DNA from 2 places in the Bacillus sp. SD127 genome. Region 2 is predicted to be linked to the other one. Evidence: riboswitches for the same ligand, from Rfam matches in the RefSeq annotation. Region 2 holds a riboswitch; the other holds the start of a gene.
What was found. Region 2 has a riboswitch for S-adenosylmethionine ahead of metN (methionine ABC transporter ATP-binding protein MetN). Riboswitches for the same ligand answer to the same signal wherever they lie in the genome.
Positions count from the first base shown of each region.

Region 1: another riboswitch for S-adenosylmethionine. It lies ahead of ACQVGS_RS01360 (5-methyltetrahydropteroyltriglutamate--homocysteine S-methyltransferase); the one in region 2 lies ahead of metN (methionine ABC transporter ATP-binding protein MetN).

Region 1 covers NZ_CP191226.1:253,048-256,444, reverse strand. Annotated here, with positions in the region: gene pepT (peptidase T) at 1-589, shown strand, start outside; gene ACQVGS_RS01375 (hypothetical protein) at 697-822, shown strand; partial or broken gene ACQVGS_RS01370 (hypothetical protein) at 1,100-1,378, shown strand; partial or broken gene ACQVGS_RS01365 (LURP-one-related/scramblase family protein) at 1,530-1,673, shown strand; SAM riboswitch class I at 1,740-1,845, shown strand; gene ACQVGS_RS01360 (5-methyltetrahydropteroyltriglutamate--homocysteine S-methyltransferase) at 1,930-3,063, shown strand; SAM riboswitch class I at 3,132-3,239, shown strand; gene ACQVGS_RS01355 (5-methyltetrahydropteroyltriglutamate--homocysteine S-methyltransferase) at 3,318-3,397, shown strand, end outside.
Region 2 covers NZ_CP191226.1:901,125-904,521, reverse strand. Annotated here, with positions in the region: gene metP (methionine ABC transporter permease MetP) at 1-355, opposite strand, end outside; gene metN (methionine ABC transporter ATP-binding protein MetN) at 348-1,373, opposite strand; SAM riboswitch class I at 1,479-1,585, opposite strand; gene ACQVGS_RS04650 (SCP2 sterol-binding domain-containing protein) at 1,700-2,044, opposite strand; gene ACQVGS_RS04645 (thioredoxin family protein) at 2,152-2,472, opposite strand; gene ACQVGS_RS04640 (toprim domain-containing protein) at 2,484-2,837, opposite strand; gene ACQVGS_RS04635 (YusG family protein) at 2,915-3,151, opposite strand; gene gcvH (glycine cleavage system protein GcvH) at 3,207-3,397, opposite strand, start outside.

The DNA of each region.
Region 1 (3,397 bases), 650 kb from region 2:
GGCGAAAATCACGATCAAAGGCAACAATGTACATCCCGGCACGGCAAAGGGCAAAATGGTCAACTCTGCGAAGATCGCAATGAAGCTGAACAGCATGCTGCCGGCAGATGAGGCACCTGAATATACAGAGGGCTACGAAGGCTTCTATCACCTGCTTTCCATTCAGGGAGATGTAGAAGAGACCAAACTCCACTACATTATCAGAGACTTTGACAAAAACATCTTCCAAAACAGAAAAGAAACCATGCAGCGCATCGTTGAAGAGCTCCAGAACGAATACGGACAAAATCGCATTCAGCTTGATATGAACGATCAATACTACAATATGAGAGAAAAAATTGAGCCTGTCATCGAAATCGTCAACATTGCCAAACAAGCGATGGAAAACCTCGGCATCGAACCGAAAATCTCTCCGATCCGCGGCGGCACGGACGGTTCGCAGCTTTCCTATATGGGACTTCCAACGCCGAACATCTTTACCGGCGGGGAAAACTTCCACGGCAAATTTGAATACATCTCAGCCGACAACATGGTCAAAGCCGTAAATGTCATCGTTGAGATTGCAAAGCTATTTGAAGAACAGGCGTAAGCTGAGAAACCAGTCCAAAAAAGGACTGGTTTTTTTGCGTGAAAATGAAACATTTTAAAAGCTCTGTCCGTAAAACAACTATCAACGGATGAGGAGGAAATGCAAAGATGAAGAACACAATTGCCGCAAAAAGCCTGTTCAAAAAATGGATGATTTCCCGCCCGCTCAAAATGCAAACAAAACGATCAAACCCATTTAAAAAAATAAGAAGAATGTTCAAACGCTTTTTCTGACCCTTCGCCGGACTCCCCTCAAATCAGCCAACCATTCCAATTTTCCGCCCAAATGCTCCGTAATTTGGGTTTTTTGTGTTCAATTCCTCAAAATAGGGTATACATCAAACAAAGAAGAACACATTATCCATATATAGTTAATTTGAATTACAGAAATTTAGGTTAAAAGTTATATAAAGGAATTCATTTTAACGTCGATAGTAACTATAGAACCAATCAAAAGGAAAAACACAGGCTTAATGCAAGACTATTTTCAGGTCATCGGAGAAAAGGATTTTTGAGGGATACGCATTTATTATTAGTTGATTTAGAATTTTTTGAATACTTTTAGACGTTTTATCCGTACAATAGAGAATACCAAAACTTTTTTTGGGAGGTATGTAAAATGATCCTATTTATTATCATCGCATTATGTGGCTATCTTCTCTTTTCATTCAGCAAAGACAATAGACGAAAACCGCAAAAGACAAGCCCTCTTCCTGCACCCGTTCCTCATCATAATAACCTAATCGACCTTGACGCCATCCGCCAAAAACGCCGGATGCATCTTTCCTAAGACATACCATATAAAATGAAAAGGCTGCAGATACATGCAGCCTTTTCGTTATTCCTGGAACCTATCCAAACAAAAGGAGACTTCAGTAATGATCGAATGATTGATGAAACAACGGATCTTTTCGTTTAAAGATGCTTTTCACATTTACAGCCAGAATGTGCGGATGTCTATCAGCAAAAAGCGGCTCAGCTGGGGTGATACGTATCGCCTCCAGATTGGAATGCTGATTTGCACAGCCATCGCGATTGTGCTGGATATGGTATTGTATGACGGTGAAGATAAGTCAATTTTCTAAAAAACTGTTGACAATTCATGCAAAAATACTAATATTAAGATAATTGAAAATCCAATAAGAAGATTTACCTTATCAAGAGAGGTGGAGGGACTGGCCCTATGATACCCGGCAACCGCTGTTTATACAGAATGGTGCTAAATCCTTAAGAACATCGCGTTCTTGCAGATGAGGCAGAGATTTGATCGTTCAAGCTCTTCCTTACACAAAGGAAGAGCTTTTTTCATGCAGCAAACATTTTAGAAAAGAGGCGAATGATATGGCTCAACAAGTAAACCTTGCAGCACAGAAATCAGAAAAACAAAAGAAAGCCCCTTTCCGCGCCGATCATGTCGGCAGTTTATTACGATCCGCCCCAGTAAAAGAGGCGCGGCAAAAACAAGCGGCCGGCGAGATCACGGCAGAACAGCTTCGTGATATTGAAAATAAAGAAATCACCCGCATTGTCGAAAAGCAAAAGGAAATCGGCCTAAACGTTGTAACCGACGGAGAGTTCCGCCGTTCGTGGTGGCATTACGATTTCCTGGAAGGGCTCGACGGAGTGGAACCGTTCATCCCGGCTGAAGGAATTCAGTTCCATAACGCGAAAACAAAAGCCCGCAGCATTAAGGTGACGGGAAAACTGGATTTCACCAGCCATCCGGCGCTTGCCGATTATCAATTTTTACACAGCATTGCCGGAGATGCGACAGCAAAACTGACAATTCCAAGTCCGAATATGCTGTTTTTCGGTGAAAAAGCTGATCAAGGCGTATATCCCGATCAGGAGGAATATTTTCATGATCTGGCCCAGGCGTACAAAAAAGCGATTAACGCTTTCTATGATGCGGGCTGCCGCTATCTTCAGCTCGATGATACGTCATGGTCTCTCTTCTTTGAAGAAAAAGGCAGAGAGGTTGTCCGAGCCCTCGGCGGTGATCCGGAAACATTGCCTGCGTTGTTTGCCAAAACGATTAACGATGCAGTGGCGGACCGTCCTGACGACTTAACGGTCACGATGCACATTTGCCGCGGCAACTTCCGTTCAACTTGGGCGGCATCTGGAGGATACGACGCTGTAGCGGAAACGATTCTTGACGGTTTAGACCTTGACGGCTTGTTCCTGGAATACGATGATGACCGCTCCGGAAACTTTGACCCGCTTCGTTTTGTCAAACGCAAGGATCTGCAGATTGTCTTAGGCTTGATTACATCCAAATACGGAGAACTTGAGGACCCAGAGGATGTCAAACGCCGAATCAGCGAAGCTGCGCGCTTTGTCAGCTTAGATCAGCTTTGCTTGAGCCCGCAGTGCGGTTTCGCTTCAACAGAAGAAGGAAACCTTTTGACTGAGGAGCAGCAGTGGGCGAAGCTCCGTCATGTGGTCGACATTGCCAATGATGTGTGGAAATAATCTATCATTGACAGAAAAGAGAAATGTGTGAATAATAGATACTATCAGAAAATTTCATAAAAATGTTTTCCTTATCAAGAGAGGTGGAGGGACTGGCCCTGCGATACCCGGCAACCGCTGTTTAACAGAATGGTGCTAAATCCTTTAGAGCAGATTTTTGCTCTAGAAGATAAGGTTGAGATTGTTCACGCAAGCTCTTCCTTATCCAAAGGAAGAGCTTTTTTATATTCGAATGGAAAGAAGGAATGAACAACATGTCACAGCAAACAACACCCGCAGAACAAAAACAATCGCTTCAGAGAAAAAAAACGCCGTTTCGCGCGGATCAAGTCGG
Region 2 (3,397 bases):
CGCGCAGCGCAATTTCAGCAAGCCGCGCGTAAAACGGGGCTGAGCCGATGACTAACGCCGGCAGTGCCGCGTTCGGCCCTAAGATGGTGCCGACTAAAAACTTCGTAAAACCTAGTAATAAAATAATTAAAATGAGGAACGGAATAGACCTGAATACATTGACAATGGCCGCAATCACAGTGTTGACCGCTTTGTTCTGCCAGAGGCTCCCTTTGCTTGTGAGAAAGAGCAGCAGACCGAGGATCACCCCGATGACAAAGGCAAAAACCAAAGAGATCAGCGTCATATAAAGCGTCTCGTATGTCGCGTTCCATAATTCAGTTACATCAACGTTCGGGAAGTATTTTTCAAACATTCGTGATCACCTCTGCTTTCACCTGTTTGTCATTAATAAACCGGATCACGTTTTGCACTTCTTCCTCGTCACCGTCAATATGGATGAACAATGAACCGTATGCTCCGTCCTTCGTCTGCGAGATCTTCCCTTGCAGAATATTGACACTGACATTGAAGTTTCTGATCATCTCTGTAATCAGAGGCTGTTCAGCCGCTTCGCCGACAAATGTGAGCTGAACCGTTGTTCCTGACGCTTTTTCGTCAAGAAGATGCTGAAGCGTTTCTTTTGTTTCTTCAGGCTCAGTCACCTGCTGGACAAATCGTTTTGTCATTTCTTCCTTCGGATTCTTGAAGACATCGAGAACTTCTCCTTCTTCAACAACCTTTCCGTTTTCCATGACAGCGACTCTGTTGCAGATTTTGCGGATGACATGCATTTCGTGTGTGATCAGCACAATCGTCAAACCGAGTCTTTCATTAATATCGGACAAAAGATCCAAGATTGAATCAGTTGTTTGCGGATCTAAAGCTGATGTCGCTTCATCACAAAGGAGAACCTTCGGATTGTTTGCGAGCGCTCTGGCGATTCCGACCCGCTGCTTTTGTCCTCCGCTCAGCTGGGATGGGTAAGATTTTTCTTTTCCTTCTAAACCTACCAGTTTAATCAGTTCATTGGCACGCTTGATCCGCTCGCTTTTTTTCACCCCGGCAATTTCTAAAGGAAACAGGATGTTATCTCTGACAGTTCGCGACCAGAGCAAATTGAAATGCTGGAAAATCATACTGATTTCATGGCGTGCTTTTCTTAAATTGCGTCCGTTTACTTCATTAATCTTTGTTCCCGCCACTTCCACGATTCCTGAGCTCGGTTTCTCAAGTCCGTTCAGCAGACGGATTAAGGAACTTTTACCAGCTCCGCTATATCCTATAATTCCAAAAATCTCACCTTTTTTTATGGAAAGCGAGACATTTTGGACAGCATTGACATCTCCATGTTTCGACTTATACACTTTTGAAACATCCTGAAGATTGATCAAAGCGATCACCTGCCTTAACACTATTCTAAGAAATCTTCCGGTTTTTTCTGCAAAAGAAAAGCCTTTCTGCATACTTGAGCAGAAAGGCTTATATAAAACGCCTTTCTCTCATCTTTCAAAGCTGAACGCTTCGTGTGAATTGGCACCATTTCAACAGTGTTGATGGTTGCCGGGCTTCATAGGGCACTTCCCTCCACCTCTCTTGATAAGAGAAATATATAGTCTTTTTCGTCCGGAAATTCTTAATGTAGAATAGCATGGCGAATGATAAAATGTCAATAAAATAAATGATGTCAACTTTTACTATTATAATAATTTACTATTTTTCAATTCTTTAGAATCCTCTGAAAAAAACCATTAGTCAGCCACAGAATGGCTTCCAGCTTTAACAGCGCTCTGAATGAACCCTTTACCTTTAGGCTTCCGCTCTGGATCAGGTGCTGAAGGGAAATGTCTCCATGCAAAAGATCAATGATTTCTGTTTGGTTTCCATAAAAGGTCAGGTTGGACGTGTGGGGCGGAGAAATCTTTTTCATTTCCCCTTGTTCGTTTATTGAGACGGTTAAGGCTTCTGTTTCTCCTTGGAAGGTAATGAGCAATGTTGAAGTGTTCAAAAGGGGTTTTAAAAACAGATGCTGGTAATCATCTTCTAAAACTTCCGCTTTCTCCATTTGTACAACCTCCTATTTGTTGGTCATACATACACATTTCTCTCCTCAGCGCAAGAACCCCTTTATAAAACGAACGACAATTTCATTGGAATGCGCCGAGAAAAATGTCATAAATGAGATGCAGAAGATGATTTTTGTTTGATCAGCTCATATAAGTAAGAAACGGAATGAAACGCATACCCTCTTTCAATTACTTTCCCGCCCTTAAACAGCAGAAAACAAGGGACGCTTTCAATTTGATATGCTTTAGCAAACGCCGGTGAATAGTTGAGATTATTTTTATAGAAGGCGACAGACGGAAGCATTTCTTCGACGACTGTCAGCATTTTGCTTGCCAGCTGGCAGGTCCCGCAAAACGGAGTATATAAATATAGGAGATACACATCATCAGTAATGTGTTCAAGTTCTTGTTCTTGGAGTTCTTTCATGCTATAACACCTCAGGTCTTTCTTTCAAGAAAAATCGTATGGACATTCAGATTTGCGCTCAGCAATACAGATGCTATATGGTGTCTGGGCGCCGCCGCGACTTCCTTATAGGCTTTGTCGATATGTATATGGAAGGCTTCATTAAATTCCCTTTTCAGCTGTTTTCTCAATTTCTCGCCCGATTCATCGGCATCAACCAAAATATAGACGTCCTTCTCGTAAAGCTCGTCAGCCAATTCCTCCAGCTTCAGCTGGCTGATTGTTCCGTTTGTGCAGAGAATGCGCACTGGCTCATTCAGGACGCTTTCAATCTTTTCTTTATCTGATTTCCCTTCAACAATCAAGACTTTTCCCAGCTCGTCCATGTTCATCTGCTTCACCTGCCGCGTCAAATTTGAAACGTTCAGATTGTAAAAGAAGGCAGTGAAATTCACCGCCAACATTAACACCAGCCGCTTTCGTAGTCACAATCCACATATTTCTGATCGTCTCCTGAAACCACGTCGGCTGTCTTATAAAACTTTTCATTTTCATAGGTAAAACCGGACTTAAGCTCATATTCATTCATGCCTGTCATTTGGCCGATCATCTCATCTTCATGATATAACGAGAGCCGGCCATTTTGAAAGCGGCCTGTCACATCATTGGTGACATCGAGCTTTTGTTTGCTGAAAGCCATATTGGACACCTCCCATAGCGTTAGCGTATCCAATTGCCTGCTCAGCTATCCGGTTTTAGTCTTGCTGTGTCATCTCTTCGTATTGCTCTGCTGTCATTAGTTTTTCAATTTCAGACGCATCAGACGGTTCAACGACGATCATCCATGCTTTTTCATACGGAGATTCGTTGACGAACTCCGGGCTGTCATCAAGATCTTCGTTTACTTCCACTACAGTTCCGTTAATCGGTGCGTAAAGCTCAGATA